3 regions of the Nonomuraea diastatica genome follow, and region 3 is predicted to be linked to each of the others. Evidence: riboswitches for the same ligand, from Rfam matches in the RefSeq annotation. Region 3 holds a riboswitch; each other region holds the start of a gene.
What was found. Region 3 has a riboswitch for cyclic di-AMP ahead of E1294_RS57255 (C40 family peptidase). Riboswitches for the same ligand answer to the same signal wherever they lie in the genome.
Positions count from the first base shown of each region.

Region 1: linked by a shared signal. The riboswitch ahead of E1294_RS53665 (glycoside hydrolase family 25 protein) and the one ahead of E1294_RS57255 (C40 family peptidase) in region 3 are both predicted to bind cyclic di-AMP.
Region 2: linked by a shared signal. The riboswitch ahead of E1294_RS19250 (CHAP domain-containing protein) and the one ahead of E1294_RS57255 (C40 family peptidase) in region 3 are both predicted to bind cyclic di-AMP.

Region 1 is NZ_SMKP01000229.1:2,094-7,408, reverse strand. Features, by position in the region: gene E1294_RS46025 (RrF2 family transcriptional regulator) at 115-588, opposite strand; gene E1294_RS46020 (SDR family oxidoreductase) at 647-1,390, shown strand; cyclic di-AMP (ydaO/yuaA leader) riboswitch at 1,687-1,829, shown strand; gene E1294_RS53665 (glycoside hydrolase family 25 protein) at 1,841-2,563, shown strand; gene E1294_RS46010 (isocitrate lyase/PEP mutase family protein) at 2,626-3,366, opposite strand; gene E1294_RS46005 (amino acid permease) at 3,501-4,916, opposite strand; gene E1294_RS46000 (hypothetical protein) at 5,040-5,315, opposite strand, start outside.
Region 2 is NZ_SMKP01000051.1:1,409-6,723, reverse strand. Features, by position in the region: gene E1294_RS19265 (aldo/keto reductase) at 1-560, shown strand, start outside; gene E1294_RS19260 (Gfo/Idh/MocA family protein) at 580-1,290, shown strand; gene E1294_RS19255 (hypothetical protein) at 1,299-1,532, shown strand; cyclic di-AMP (ydaO/yuaA leader) riboswitch at 1,649-1,785, shown strand; gene E1294_RS19250 (CHAP domain-containing protein) at 1,798-2,484, shown strand; gene E1294_RS19245 (ABC transporter ATP-binding protein) at 2,566-4,461, opposite strand; gene E1294_RS19240 (ATP-binding cassette domain-containing protein) at 4,505-5,315, opposite strand, start outside.
Region 3 is NZ_SMKP01000056.1:26,707-32,021, forward strand. Features, by position in the region: gene lysX (bifunctional lysylphosphatidylglycerol synthetase/lysine--tRNA ligase LysX) at 1-638, shown strand, start outside; gene E1294_RS20650 (LuxR C-terminal-related transcriptional regulator) at 1,234-1,446, shown strand; gene E1294_RS57255 (C40 family peptidase) at 1,482-2,525, opposite strand; cyclic di-AMP (ydaO/yuaA leader) riboswitch at 2,532-2,673, opposite strand; gene E1294_RS20660 (amino-acid N-acetyltransferase) at 2,942-3,511, shown strand; gene E1294_RS20665 (RDD family protein) at 3,597-5,111, shown strand; gene E1294_RS20670 (RDD family protein) at 5,221-5,315, shown strand, end outside.

The sequences.
Region 1 (5,315 bases), on a different contig from region 3:
CGGGCACGATCGCGACTCCGTGGGGGCCGTGGGAGGTGCTGTCCGACGTGAGCGGCCCTGGCCGGGGCACCGGCCTCCACCGGCGGGCGCGGCGCGGCCCACTGATCTCCTGAGCTATGTGGTGCCCGCCAGGTGCTGCCGGGTGCGGGCCGGCGCCCACTCCGGCAGCTCGGCGAGGATGTCGGCGAGGGTGACGCCGGCGAGGCTGGCCCGCCATGCCCGGTGGGCGTCGGCCATCTTCTCGGCGAGGACGCAGCTGCGCTCGCACTCCTCCGGGGGCAGCGCGCCGCGTCCCTGCCGGCGGATCTCGCGGCACTCGTACGGCGTGGACCGGCCGTCGACGGCCTCGACGATCTGCAGCAGCGTGATCTCGGCGGCGGGCCGCGCCAGCCGGAAGCCTCCCCTCGGGCCGGTGGACGCGGCCAGCAGCCCGGCCTTGACCAGCTCCTTCAACTGCTTGGTGAGGTAGGCCGCCGGGAGGTCGTAGTGGAGGGCGAGCTGGGCCGCCGACGCGCTGGCTCCCGGTTCGAGCTGGGCCAGCGTGGTCGCGCAGTGCAGAACCCACTCGGTGCTCACAGGCAGCTTCACGCCCCGATTCTATCGCAGCTATCATAGATCCGTTTAGTCCATAATTAAGGAGATCATCATGCGGATCGCAGTCGCCGGCGCGACCGGGAACATAGGGGCGCTCACCGCCGCGACCCTTGAACGCGACGGCCACGAGGTCGTGCGCATCAGTCGTTCGCTCGGAATGGACCTGGCGACCGGTAACGGGCTCGACGACGCCCTGGCCGGTGCGGAGGCGGTCGTCGACGCCATCAACGCGCCGGCGGCCGGCCCGGAGGAGACGGTGGCGTTCTTCGGCGCCACCACCCGCAACCTGCTGGCCGCCGAGGAGCGGGCCGGGGTGCGCCACCACGTCCTGCTGTCGATCGCCGGGGTCCGTCGCGTCGAGGGCAACGCCCACTACGCCGGCAAGCGGGAGCAGGAGCGCCTCGTGGCAGCCGGGCCGGTGCCGTGGACGATCGTGCCGGTCACGCAGTTCCACGACTTCGCCGAGATGGTGGCGGGCTGGACGGAGCGGGACGGCGTCGCCACGATCGCCCCGCTGCTCGTGCAGCCGATCGCCCCCGCCGACGTGGCCGGCGTCCTCGCCGAGATCGCGGCCGGGGAGCCTCGGGGGCGGTACGCCGACGTCGCCGGCCCCGAGCCGCAGGACCTCGTGGACATGGCCCGGCGCACTCACGAGGCGCGGGGCCGTACGGTGCGGCTCGTGCCGACGTGGTCGGGGGTGTTCGGCCCGGCGATGGCGGGCGACGTGCTGCTGCCCGGCGAGGGCGCGCGCATCGCGCCGACCACTTTCGACGACTGGCTCGCCGGGCAGCGGTAGAGGGAGACGCGGGTCCCCGGCGGGACGGACTGCCGGCGGATGCGCTCGGCGGGGATGTGCTCGGCGGGGCCCGTGTCACAGGGGTATCACGCGTCCCTTTCGGTGGGGCCCGCGTACGGTGCCGGAAAACTTTGCCAAAGCCCTGGAACGCCTGCGGGAGCGGCGATCCAGGGCTCCCCCACGGCCAACGACATTGCATGGGGATTTATACCGCTTGCAGCGTTTATGGGGCGTTATATACCTTTTTGGGATTACGGCACACGGCACCAGGCGAGCGCTCGCCGAACCGTTGCCGCGACGTTGACAGGCCGAATCCGCACAGCGGAGCCGGGGACCCACCTTTCCGGGGTGAATCGCACGCCAGCCGTGGGCTGCGCGCGTAGGGCACTTCCAAGCCCGAACCCGTCAGCTAACCCGGTAGGCACATGGAAGCAAGGAGTCGATCCCCCCATGCGCAAACTTACGCGACGTCTCACCCTGTCCGCCGCCGGCGCCCTCCTGGCCGGAGCCACCGCCATCGCGGGCGCGACCGTGCCCGCGCACGCGTCTCCCGTCGAACCGGGCTCGGCCCAGGCGGCCGAGCAGCGGACGCTCACCTACGGCCAGGACGTGTCCAACCACCAGCCGCTGCACGACTGGGCCTCCAGCCCCGCGCAGTTCGGCATCATCAAGGCCACCGAGGGCACCGACTTCCGCGACGCCGCCTTCGCCAGGCACTGGAGCGAGCTGGGCAAGAAGGGCATCGTGCGCGGGGCGTACCACTACGCACACCCCGGCAACGACCCCATCGCCGAGGCCGACCACTTCCTGTCCATGGTGAACTCCCAGCCCTCCAAGCCCGGCGACCTGCTGGTGCTGGACCTGGAGACCACCGACGGCAAGTCCGTCGAGGAGGTCAACGCCTGGGCCAAGGCGTGGTTGTCGCACGTGAAGGCCGAGACCGGGGTCACCCCGATGTTCTACAGCGGCTGGAACTTCGCCAACACCTACGGTAAGGGCCTGGCCGAGTACCCGCTGTGGGTGGCCCACTACAGCAAGCCGAAGGGGATGGTGACCCCGCCCGCCGACTGGAAGACCTGGACCATCCACCAGTACTCCGACTCCCCCATCGACCAGAACGTCTCCGCCCTCTCCCCCGACGAGTTGCGGGCCTTGGGCCGCGCGTCCGCCTGACCGGGTTCGCACGGGCGGACCTGACGCCGGGGCCCCCGGAAGGCCCGCCTGAGCGCCGCCGGTCAGGCCGCGTACGGGTCCTGGCCCGCCCGGATGCGGCCCGCCATGGTCTTGAGCGCCTCCAGCGCGGTCAGGTACGTCAACGGGCCGAAGGACACGCGGGCGACGCCGAGGGAGGCCAGCCTGCCCAGGTCCATGCCGGGCAGGCAGGACACGTTGACCGGCCCGGGGATGGCCTTGACGAGGTCGCCGACCACCTCTTCCGAGGGGGCCAGGATGGGGAAGACGCAGTCGGCGCCGGCCTCCAGGTAGCGGCGCCCGCGTTCGGCGACCTCCTCGGCCGAGGTGGAGCCGGTCAGGAACACGTCGACCCGCGCGTTGATCACCAGGTCGGGGCCCGCCTCCCGGAGAGCGGCGATGCGCGCGGCCTGCGTGCCGGCGTCGACCAGTCCCCCGGCCCGGTGGTCGGTGTCCTCGATGTTGAAGCCGGCCGCGCCGATGGCGGTGAGCCGCTCGACGAGCTCGCCGGGCGGCAGGCCGTAGCCGGCTTCGGCGTCGACCGACACGGGTACGTCCACGGCCCTGATGATCCTGGCGGCGATGTCGAACATCTCGCCGACGGGCGCGCCCTCATGGTCGTCGCGCCCCAGCAGGGCGGCGATGGACGCGCTGGCGGTCGCCAGGGCGGGATAGCCCGCCTCGGCCACGATGGTGGCGCTGCCCGCGTCCCAGACATTGGGCAGGATCAGCGGGTCGCCGGGCTTGTGCAGGTCGCGCAGGAGAGCGGTGCTGGTGTTCGCCATGGTCGTTCCTTGCCTGTGAGAGTCATGTCTCTCTCTTGACTCCAGAGATCTTCACTTCGTGACGGCTTCACGGTGTGATCGCCGACACAGCCGGCGCCGTCGGGCGGGCGGGGCTGTGCCGGCGCGCCACCACGTCAGCGCTCGCCCGTCCCGGCCGGCGGCCGTTCCAGCGCGGAGTGCCGGCGGCTGTAGGCGAAGTAGAGGACCAGCCCGAGCACGAACCACAGGGCGAAGCGCAACCACGTCGTCGGGTCCAGGAAGGTGATCAGCCAGATCGAGAAGACCACCCCGATGGCGGGCACTACCGGCATTCCGGGAGTGCGGAACTCACGGCGCAGGCCGGGCTGCCGGTAGCGGAGCACGATCACGGCCAGGCACACGACCACGAACGCCAGCAGGATGCCGATGTTCGTCAGCTCGGCGGCCTCCCGGATCGGCAGGAATCCGGCGATCACCCCGGAGGCGGCGCCCACGATCCAGGTGACGCGCGAGGGCACCCGCCGTACCGGGTGCAGCTTGGCGAACCACTGCGGCAGCAGCCCGTCGCGGCTCATCGCGAACCACACGCGGGTGACGCCGAGCATGAACGTGAACATCACCGTGAGGATGCCGATGATGGCGCCCACCGCGATCACGGACGCCAGCCCGGAGAGGCCGACCGAGGCGAACGCCGAGGAGAAGCCGCTCTCGGGGTCGATCTCCCGGTAGTTCTGCATGCCGGTCAGCACCAGCGTGGCCAGCACGTACAGCACCATGGCGACGATCAGAGAGTAGATGATCGCCTTGGGCATGTGCCGCTGCGCGTCGCGTGACTCCTCGGCCGCGGTGCTCATCGCGTCGTAGCCGAACACCGCGAAGAACACGGTGGCGGCCCCGGTGATGGCCCCGCCAATCCCGTACGGGAAGAAGGGCTGGTAGTTGGCGGTGTTGATGTGGAAGAAGCCGACCACGATGACGAGCAGCACGACGGCGACCTTCAGCCCGACCACGAACGTCTCGAACCGGGCGGCGGCGCGGATGCCGAGGTTCAGCAGGAAGGCGATGAGCAGGCAGAGCACCACCGCGAACAGATCCACGACCCGCCCCTCGCCGGTGCCGGGCGCGCCGAGCATCCACGGGGGCAGCGCGAACCCCAGCTGCTGGACGAGGAAACCGAAATAGCCGGAGATGCCGATGGCGACGACCGCGACGATCGCGGTGTACTCCAGCAGCAGGTCCCAGCCGATGAACCAGCCGACGAGCTCCCCGAGGACGGCGTATCCGTAGGTGTAGGCGGAGCCGGCCTTCGGGATCATTCCCGCGAACTCGGCGTAGGACAACGCGGCGGCGGCGCTGGCGACGCCCGCGATGAGGAACGACACCAGCACGGCGGGCCCCGCGGTCTCGTTGGCGACCGCCCCGGCCAGCGCGAAGATGCCCGCGCCGATGATGCCGCCCACGCCGATGGCCGTCAGCTGCCACAACCCCAGTGTCCTGGCGAGTTCCCCCTCGTGCTCGGTCGCGATCTGCTCCACCGGCTTGCGCCTGAAGACGCCTCGCGAAGTGACCATGACGCCCCCCGACGATCGTTCCCCCCGTCGGTCCGCCTTCCCATCTGCGGCGTCAAGTAAGCTCACGCTCTGGGCAAGAGCGCGAGGGCGGCACCCGGCCCGGGATGCCGCCCCGTTCACGGCTCAGGGCATCTTGTACGCGGCCGCCTCGCCGCAGTAGCTGGTGCCGATCGGGGAATTGCTGTAGCGGCACACCTGCACGACCACGCGGTCGATGGAGGTGACTCCGGTCGGGTCGGACAACCCGATCGTGACCAGCACGGTCGCGTCGTCCGCCTTCGCCTCCTCGGAGTCGACGACGGTGGCGCCGTTGTAGGCGGTGAAGGTGGCGCGGGAGTGCATCTCGTCGGGGGCGCAGATCGACGGGCCGGCGCTGTCGGACAGGGTGCCCTTGACCTG
Region 2 (5,315 bases), on a different contig from region 3:
ACGAGAGCCTGGCCCGGCTGGGGCTCGACTACGTCGATCTCTATCTCATCCACTGGCCGGTGCCGAAGCAGGACAAGTACGTACAGGCGTGGAAGGCGATCGAGAAGATCTACCGTGACGGGCGGACCAAGGCCATCGGCGTGTCCAACTTCACCGCCGGCACGCTCACCCGCCTCATGAACGAGACCGGCATCACACCCTCCATCAACCAGATCGAGCTCCACCCGTACTTCCAGCAGCGGGAGATGCGGGCCTTCCACGAGGCCAACGGCATCCTCACCGAGGCGTGGAGCCCGCTCGGCCAGGGCAGGGGGCTGCTTGAGGATCCGGCGCTCGCGCTGCTGGCGGACAAACACGGCAAGACCCCCGCGCAGATCGTGCTCCGCTGGCACCTGCAGCTCGGCACCGTCGTCATTCCCAAGTCCGTGACGCCGTCGCGGATCGCCGAGAACATCGGCGTGTTCGACTTCATCCTCGACCCGGAGAGCATGGCCGCCGTCGGCGCGCTCAACAGGGGCCTTCGCATCGGAGGCGACCCTGACACGTTCAACTTGATCTGATGCGTCTAGCATCTTCCGCGTGCGGGATTTCACGTGGGGCATAGCGGCGACGGGCGTCATAGCGCGGACCGTGGGGGCGGCCATCGTGGCCGAGCCCGGGATGCGGGTGGGCGCCGTCGGCTCCAGGAATCCGCAACGGGCGCAGGCCCTGGCGGCCGCGCTGGGCGCGGAGTCGGCGTACGGCTCCTATGAGCGGCTCTGCGCCGACCCGGCGGTGGACGCGATCTACGTGGCGACGCCGCACACCGAGCACCTGCAGGTCGCGGAGGCCGCCATCGCCGCGGGCAAGGCCGTGTTGTGCGAGAAGCCGCTGGCCGCGACCGTGGACGACGCGGAGAAGATGGTACGCCTGGCGCGTGAGGCGGGCGTGTTCCTCATGGAAGCCATGTGGATGCGGTTCAACCCGCTGATCCGCCTCATCGCCGCCGATGCGCGCTTCGGCGACATCCGGTCGGTGCAGGCCAGTTTCGGCTTCGCCATGCCGTACGACCCCGCGCACCGGTTGTGGGCCCCGGAGCTGGGCGGAGGTTCGCTGCTCGACCTGGGGGTCTACCCGTTCGGCCTGGCCCAGCTGCTGCTGGGCATGCCCACCGGCCTGCGCATCACGGGATCCCTGGCGCCGAGCGGAGTTGACGCGGAGGCGGGCGGGGTGTTGCTCTACCCCGGCGGCAGACGGGCTTTCGTGGAAACTCCTTGCTGGGGAATTACCCGAACCAGGCCTGCGTTGTAGGGACACAGATGCGAGCGGACATCCACGCGCCGTTCTGGGCGCCGGAGCGGATCGTCCTCACCGGGCTCTCCATGGAGCCGGAAGAGCATGTGCTCGATCCGGCCGACAACGGATACGCCGGTGAGCTCCGCGAGGTCCGCGCCGCCACGGCCGAGGGCAGGACCGAATCCTCGATCATGCCCCTTGACGAATCCCTTGCCATGGCAGGGCTTCTGGCCGACGCTCGCAGGCAACTCGCCTAGCTGGGCTTTATAGAGTTGTAATCCTCTTGCCGCATGTATTACCTTGTGGGGCATCTTACGGCATACGTCCGGTTTGTCCGGCTATGTCTGACCATCGCACGAAAGATCACAGGATCGTCCTGTGACCGCTGAATCCGCATCGCGCGGAACCGGGGACCCACGTCCTTTGGGGTGAATCGGCACTCTGGTGCCGTAGGGCAGCTTCCACGCCCGAACCCGTCAGCTAACCCGGTAAGCGGCATGGAAGCAAGGAGTTACCCCCTCGATGGCCACGTTCCGTCTTACCGCAATCCCCAAGCGAACCATCACCTGCGCCGCACTCGGCGCCACCATCTTCGCCTCGGCCTTCGGCGTCAACGTCGCCGCGGCCAACGCCGACACCCCGCCCGTGGACAAGGTGGCCGCCGTCTCGCCGGTGACCGACTCCAAGCAGCGCGCGGCCAAGGACACCAAGGTCAACGTGACCGCCTCCCAGGTCCTGGACTTCGCGAAGTCCCAGGTCGGCATCTCCGAGAACGCCGCCGGCGGCGGCACCCCGTACCAGAAGTGGTACGCCGGCTCGCAGCGCGCCGCCGAGACCATCGCCCGCGACGGCGGCAACCGGGCCGCGTACCTGAACGCCGCCTGGTGCGCGATGTTCGTCTCCTGGGTCGGCGAGCAGACCGGCGCCCGCCCGCAGATCGGCTGGGACGCCTACACCGTCGCCCACGCCAAGTGGTTCGCCGCCAACGACCGCTTCGGCACCGAGGCCAAGCCCGGCGCCGTGGTGTTCTTCGCCTGGGACGGCGGCAAGGACATCACCGACATCCAGCACGTCGGCTTCGTCGTGAAGGACAACGGCGACGGCACCCTCTCCACGATCGAGGGCAACACCGGCAACGGCAAGGTCGAGGAGCGCACCCGTCCGAAGTCCCAGGTCGTCGGCTACGGCTACCCCGAGTACGCCGGCTGACCCGGTTGCCGCGCGCGAGCGCGCGTCCCGTGCGGGACGCGCGCTCGCGCGCGTTTCCGCCCGGTCCCCGCGCCCCCCGACCTAGCCGTCCGCCGCCGCTCGCTGGATGGCGTGCAGCTCGGCGTAGCGGCCCTGGCGGGCCATGAGCTCGCCGTGACCGCCCTGCTCGGCGATCCGCCCGCCGTCCAGCACCACGATCAGGTCGGCCATGCGCACCGTCGGGAAGCGGTGGGTGATCAGGAGGGTGATGGCGGCGCGGTGGCGGCGGGCGGCCTGCGCGTACCGGGCGAAGACGGCGCTCTCGGCGGGAGCGTCGAGGGAGGCGGTCGGCTCGTCCAGCACGAGCAGCAGTGGCTCCTCCCGCATCGAGGCGCGCGCCAGCGCCAGTCTCTGCCCCTGCCCGCCGGACAACGTCATGCCGCCCTCGAAGCTGTCGCCCAGCTCGGTGTCCAGGCCCCTGGGCAGCCCGGCCACCACCTCCGTGGCGCCGGCCCGCTCCAGTGCCTGGTCCACGGCGGTGCGGTCGTCCATGCGGGGCAGGTCGCCGATGCCGACGGTCTCGGCGGCGGTGAGCTCGAACGGGACCCAGTCCTGGAACACGGCGCTGATCCGGCTCCGCCAGCGCACGGCCGGCACGTCCCGCAGCGGGACGCCGTCCAGCAGGATCTCACCGCCGGAGGGCTGGTAGAGGCCGCACAGCAGCTTGACCAGGGTGGTCTTGCCCGAGCCGTGCGATCCGACCAGCGCGACGGTCGCGCCGGCGGGCAGGCTCAGGTCGATCCCGCGCAGCACGGGCCGGGTGGTGCCGGGGTAGGTGAACGACACGTTCCGCAGCGTGATGCCCTGCGCGAAGCTCTCAGGCGGCTCCGCCCCGCCGGCAGCGCGGTCCCGGCCGTGATCCCGCCCGTGTTCCCGGCTGTGGTCCCGCCCGCGTTCCCGGGTGTGGCCCTTCGTGGCCGCCCTCGCCCTGGCGTGGGGCGCGTCGTCGTCGGACTCTGCCGAGGCCGGGGTGTGGGTGCGGGCGTAGGCGCGGAGCCAGGCGAGCCGCGCGGCGGCGCGCAGACCGGCGGCCACCGACCCGACGTGGAAGGCCAGCCGGGACGCCTGGGTGACGAGCTGCACCCCGACGGTGGCCACCAGGACCACGTCGCCCGGCGTGGCCCGCCCCTGGGCCGCCAGCCAGGCCGCGCAGCCGAGCGCCGACACGTACCCCGCCAGGAACGTGCCCGACCCGGCGAACGTGAGCAGCGCGGCGCGGACCCCGGCCCGCGACGACCCCGCCGACACCTCCTCCCACCGGTGCGCGGCCATCGCCTCCAGGGCGGGCGCGGCACGGCTGAGCCGTATCTCCTTGGCCGTCCGCGGCGTGGTGACGGACTCGGACAGGTGCTGCTCCAGCCTGGCCGTCTCGGCGGTGCGCTCGGTGGCCGCGTCGACGTGGCGGGCCGCGCGGCCGCGTACCAGCAGCGACGGCAGCACGGCACCGCCCAGCAGCAGCGTCACCAGCGGGTGCACGGCGGCCATCAGCACGACGCCGAGCCCGATCTGCACGGCGTGCTCGGCGACCAGGGCGAGCGCCCACACCGCGAAGTACAGCTGACGGCTCTCGTCGCGCAACGTCGTCAGCTTGTCCAGGTACGCGGGCCGCTCCAAGTGCTCGATGGTGGGCACACCCGAGGTGAGGGTGAGGATCTCCTCCTGCACGGACAGGCCCATGCGTTCGGCCAGCTCCTCCATCAGCGCCAGCTCCGCGCGGCCGAGCGCCACGCCGGTGGCCAGTGCGGCCCCGGCCGCCAGGCCCCACAGGGACGCCTGGGCGCCGTGACCGGCGGTGGCGGTGTCGGTGAGCGCCCGCAGGAAGACGCCGACCAGGCCCTGGCTGACGGCACCCAGGGCGAGGAAGACGGCCATAGCGAGGAAGGCCCGCCGGTCGGTGCGCCAGGCCAGGGTCAGCAGCGTACGGAGGGTCGCGGTCACCGGCCCTCCCCCGCGACCGCGATGGCCTGGAGCCGAGGGCGGGTCACCGGCCTGCTCCCGCGATCAGGGCGGTCTGGAGCCGGTGCCAGCGCGCGTAACGGCCGCCCAGGGCCAGCAGCTCGGCATGACCGCCTTGCTCGGCGACGGCGCCGCCGTCGAGGACGACGATCCGGTCCGCCCGCCGTACGGTGGCGAACCGGTGCGAGGTGAGCACCAAGGTGCGCCCACGCGTGCGGTCCAGCAGCCGCTCGAACACCTCCTGCTCGGCCCGCGCGTCCAGGTGGGCGGTGGGCTCGTCGACGATCAGGATCCGCCGGCCCGCGTCGAGCGCGTACACCGCCCGGGCCAGCGCCACCTTCTGCCACTGCCCTCCGGACAGGTCACGGCCCCCGGTGTACGACCGCGACAGCGGCGTGTCCAGCCCGCGGGGAAGACCCTCCAGCAGGTCGAGCGCGTCGACGGCGGCCAGCGCGGCCAGCACGTCGGCGTCCGTCCCCTCGTACGCGGGCGCGCCCAGGCGGACGTTGTCGCGCAGCGGCAGCGGGTAGCGGGTGAAGTCCTGGAAGACGACGGCGGCGTCCTCGGCGGTGCCGACGGTGCAGCTCTGGGGCGTGTACAGGCCGGTGAGCAGCTTGACCAGGGTGGTCTTGCCCGCGCCGTTCAGCCCGACCACGGCCAGCCGCTCCCCCGGCCGCACCCGCAGGTCGAGCTCCTTGAGCACCGGTTCCGCGCGGCCGGGGTAGGTGAACGTCACCCTGACCATCCCGGGACCCTCACCGTCGCGGGCGGATGGCCCGGTGACCGCCGTCGCGGAGTTCGACGTGCTGGTGGGGGGCGGGTGGAGCAGGCGCATG
Region 3 (5,315 bases):
TGACGCAGCGGATGTACCAGAAGGCCGTCGTGGCCGCCCTGGACACCTCGGTGGTCGTGCACGACGGTGTCGAGGTCGACCTGGGCATCTCCGAGTGGCCGCGCGTCACCCTCTACGGCGCGGTGTCCGAGGCCGTCGGCGAGCAAATCACGACCTCGACCTCGCTCGAAGAGCTGCGTAAGGTCGCCGACCGGCGCGAGATCCCCTGGGACCCGAAGTGGGGCGCGGGCAAGCTCGTGCAGGAGCTCTTCGAGGCGATCGTCGAGCACACGATCATCCAGCCCACGTTCGTCATGGACTTTCCGCTGGAGACCTCGCCGCTGGCCCGGCAACACCGCGACGACCCGCTGGTGACGGAGAAGTGGGACCTCATCGGGTTCGGCACCGAGCTGGGCACGGGCTACTCCGAGCTCAACGACCCCATCGAGCAGCGCCGCCGCCTGGTCGAGCAGTCCCTGCTGGCCGCGGGCGGCGACCCGGAGGCCATGCAGCTCGACGAGGACTTCCTGCAGGCGCTCGAATACGCGATGCCGCCGACGGGTGGCATGGGCGCCGGCATCGACCGGATGATCATGGCTTTCACCGGCAGGAACATCCGCGAGACCATCCTGTTCCCCCTGGTCAAGCCCACCCACTGAGGGCCACGTGGCATCCCGCCGCACCGGTTGCGGCGGGAGCCCGCGCGAGCGGGTGAGCCTGGCGGGCTCGTGCCTGTGCCGTGAAACGGTGACGGACGATCGGCCGTCCTGTTCCGGGATCAGGGCCGGGCTTGTCAGCTTCGGGTCAAGACCGCGGGCGAGGGGCGCGCGAGTGTCCGGAGTTTCCTGGGGGACGTTCGGCAGTGTTGTGTCCACCATGACGGTGCCGCTCGCCCAGGTCCGGAAATAAGGTGACTCGCGGGCCGCCGCCCGTGGTGAAGAGCGGCTGCGCGTGCCGCTGTACGTATGGATCATGCAGTAAATCGTGCGCCGGAGGGATCAAAACCCGGGACGCCGGACGCCCCGATCGGCGCCGGATCGGGCATGGCCGAAAGGGCGTGCGGACCGTACGTCGCGCGGCGAAGTTCGCTGGCACACGTGACTCGGTCACATACGGCGGATCATGTCAATACTGCTGGTCAAGTGCGGCGACTGTCGTGCTTGACGACCTTTCCATAATGCGTTTACCGTCTGCGAGGAGCGGCTGTGGCCTGGCTAAGAGGGTCCAGGCCTGCTGTTGGGGGGAGGGCTCCCGATGGATGTGCTCACTGAAGGCGTTGAGCTGAGCCATGCGGATTTGGCGTTACTGGCGGAACTCGCCAGAGGAGTCACGGTCGATCGGGTAGGCAGGCGACTGGACATCAGCAGCCGCACCGTACGCCGGAGGCTGCGCGGCATCTGCGACCGCATCGGCGTCGCCACCGCGATCGAGGCCGTGGCATGGGCGGCACGCCGCCAGCTGATCTAGCGGCACCGATCATGGGGCCCCTCACCGGGTTCAGTTCAGTCGGCGATGCGCACCGCGCCCGCGAACGGCCGCCGTTCGATCGACGCGATCCGCACCACATCACCCGTCCGAGGGGCGTGCACCATCATGCCGCCGCCCAGATAGATGCCCACGTGGTGCAGGTCGCTGTAGAAGAACACCAGGTCGCCTGGACGCATCTCGTCGCGTGAGATGTGCCGCCCGGCCGTCCACTGGTTGCCCGTGTAGTGCGGCAGCGAGATGCCCACCTGCTGGTAGGCCGCCATCACCAGGCCGGAGCAGTCGTAGGAGCCGGGGCCTTCGGCCCCCCAGACGTACGGCTTGAGCTGCTGCGTGAGCGCCCATCGTGCCGCCTGCGCGGCCTTGCCGCTGCCGGCGATCGGCAGGTTGACGCGTGTGGCGCGGGTGCCGGGCCGACCGGCCTCGCCCAGCGCCCGCCTGAACAGGTTGCTCTCGACCTTGGCGACCAGCTTGCTGATCTTGCCGCGCTTGGCGTCGAGGTCCTTGACGATCTTCTCGACCTCGCTGATGCGCGACTTGGCGCCCGCCCTGGCGCGCTCGGCGGCCTTCCTGGCCTTGGTGAGCTGGTCGAGCTCCTCGCCATGCCGCTGCTCGATCGCGAACGTGGTCGCGGCGCGGTCGAGGAAGTCGGAGGGGTCGTCGGAGGAGGTGAACGCCAGCGCCCGGCTCAGCCCGCCCGTGATGTAGGCGTTCTGGGCGAGCAGGACGGCCTTGGCGCGCTTGGCCGCCAGGTCCGTCTCGCTGGCCGCCAGGGTCTTCTGTGCGGCCTCGGCGGCCTTCTTGGCCGTCTTCAGCTTCTCCCGCTGCCCGTTGTACTGCTCGGTCAGCGTCTCGATCTCGGTGTGCATCTTCTCGACCCGCGAGGCGAGGTCTTTGAGCGAGGGCTTGGGGTCGGCGTACGCCGGGCCGGTGGGAACCGAGAGCAGCAGCGCGGTGATTGTGAGACTTGCCACACCGATTCGCTGGCGCAACAGGGCGCGTTCCGGAGGGCGGGCGTGCTTGCCCGCCGACTTCCTCCCACGGTTGAACGTGCGCTTCACCAACCAGGCTCCTCTCATCGACGCCTACCGGGTTAGCTGACGGGTTCGGGCCGGAGCAGCCCTACCGAAAAACTCGGATTCACCCCGTGATGGCGGTCGCCACCGGCGGGTCCCCGGCTTCCCTGAGGGAATTGAGCGTGCCTCCCCGCGCGCGACACGCGGGGAACATTGTCGCTGGACACTAATGCACTCCGGGTTCCTGCTCAACCAGAACTGCCAACTCTGTAGAGGTTTCACAACTGAAGGGTCACAAGGTGATCTCGGTGCCAGTCGCGCAGGAGTGACTGAATGTGGTGCTTCCTCCCGAACGGTCGCCCGGCGCGACGTCGTGCTCGCCCGGCCACGAGATGTAACAGGATGGGCGGAGACATGTGAGTTAGGTCCGAGCCGTAATGACATCTGTACTCTGGAGAGCCATGGAGCAGGTGGCCGAACTGACTGTGCCCGAGACCGCGGTGGTGGTCCGGCGTGCGCGCACGCCTGACGTGCGGGGGGTCAGGCGCCTGGTCGACGCCTATGCGGGCGCGGGCCCGCGGCTCCTGAAAAAGGCCACGGTGACGCTGTACGAAGACGTACAGGAGTTCTGGGTGGCCGAGCGCGGCGGGCAGGTCGTCGGCTGTGGCGCGCTCCACGTGCTCTGGGAGGACCTCGCAGAGGTCCGCACGGTGGCGGTCGATCCCGAATGCCGCGGCATGAGAGTCGGCCACCGGATCGTCTCAGCGCTGATCCAGCAGGCCAAAGATCTTGGTCTGCAGCGTGTATTCTGTCTTACTTTTGAGGTCGACTTCTTCGCGAGGCATGGTTTTCGCCGCATCCAGGGCACGCCCGTCTCGCCCGAGGTCTACGCCGAGCTGCTGGCCTCGTATGACGAGGGTGTAGCGGAGTTCCTCGACCTGGAACACGTCAAGCCGAACACCCTGGGCAACACCCGCATGCTGCTCCATCTGACATCGGGTGACGCGGACCTTGACCACATGGAAAGGTGATTGTTGATACCTATGTCGATACGTTGGGCAGCACAGGCATGTGTCCTGACACGTGCCACGCGCGCACTCGAAGCGAGGTGACACGGTGAGCACCGGACAGCCGCCGTACCCACAGGACGAATCCGGCGAGAACGCTGCGCCTCCCCACTCCGGCCAGCAGGCTCCGGGCCGCCACCCCGGCGAGCCCGACCCCGACGTCACTGTGGTCGGCTACCGGGCGGACGACGCCTACGGGCAACAGCCCCCCTATGGTCAGCAGCAGCAGGGCTATGGCCAGCAACCCCAGTACGGTCAGCAGCAGGGCTATGGCCAGCAACCCCAGTACGGTCAGCAGCAGGGCTACGGCCAGCAACCCCAGTACGGTCAGCAGCCCCAGTCCCAGCCCGACTACGGCCAGCAGCAATACGGTCAGCAGCAGGGCTACGGGCAGCAGCAACAGTCCGGCCAGCAGTATGACCAGCAATATGGTCAGCAGCAGCAGGGCTATGGCCAGCAACCGCAGTCCCAGCCCGGTTACGGCCAGCAGCAGGGCTACGGCCAGCAGCAACAGTACGACCAGCAGTACGGTCAGCAGCAGGGCTATGGTCAGCAACCCCAGTCGGGCCAGCAATACGACCAGCAGCAATATGGCCAGCAGCCGCAGTCCGGTCAGCAGTATGACCAGCAATATGGTCAGCAACAGCAGGGCTATGGTCAGCAACCCCAGTCGGGCCAGCAGTACGACCAGCAGCAATATGGCCAGCAGTCGCAGTCGGGCCAGCAGTACGACCAGCAGCAATATGGCCAGCAGCCGCAGTCGGGCCAGCAGTACGACCAGCAGCAATATGGCCAGCAGTCGCAGTCGGGTCAGCAGTATGACCAGCAATATGGTCAGCAGCCGCAGTCCCAGCCCGGCTACGGGCAGCAGCAGCAGTACGGCCAGCAGGGCTACGGACAGCCACAGCAGTCCCAGCCCGGTTACGCCCAGCCCGGCTACGGCCAGCAGTACGGCGACCAGCAGTACGGCCAGGCCTACGGGCAGCCACAGCAGGCCGGTTACGGCCAGGCTCCCTACGGCCAGCCGGGTTACGGCCCGGTCGGCGTGCAGCCGCCGGGGGCTCCCGCCCCGCTGGCGGAGTGGTGGCAGCGTCTGGTGGCGCGCCTCGTCGACGGTGTCCTGTTCGGCGTCGTGATGTTCGTGGTGTCCCTCCTGTTCACGACGCTGTTCCTGGTCAGCTACGACTCGACCAGCGGCGCCACCTCGGGGATGTTCGGCTCGTTCGCGCTCAACATCGTGCTGGCCATCGTCCTCACCGCCGTCTACGTCGGTTACGACTTCCTCATGCACAAGATGAAGGGTCAGACGATCGGCAAGATGATCATGGGGATCAAGGTCGTGCCGGTGGGTCAGATGATGCCCCCTGGCGGCCTGCCTGGTGACGCCGCCATCAAGCGGGCCGGCGTGACTTGGGGCGCCTACATCCTCTACTTCCTGCCGTTCGGCACGATGCTGGCGGGCCTCATCTGCGGCCTGAACGGCGCTTCGATGCTCTGGGACAAGCCGCTGCAGCAGACGTTCGCGGACAAGTTCGCGAACACCGTGGTGGTCAAGATCAAGTAATCGGCAGAACCACGAAACAGGGGCCGGCTTCCCGTCGGCCTCTGTTTTGTATGTGAGGGTAGGTGCGGAATGTAGGGCTCTGAGCCGTCGATGACGCGAGGTGAGGGTTATGGCCGGGACGTCGCCGTGGGCGGACGCAGTGCCCGCGGAATGGTGGGAACGACTGGCTGCCCGGCTCATTGAAGCGCTCGTCTTCGGCATCGT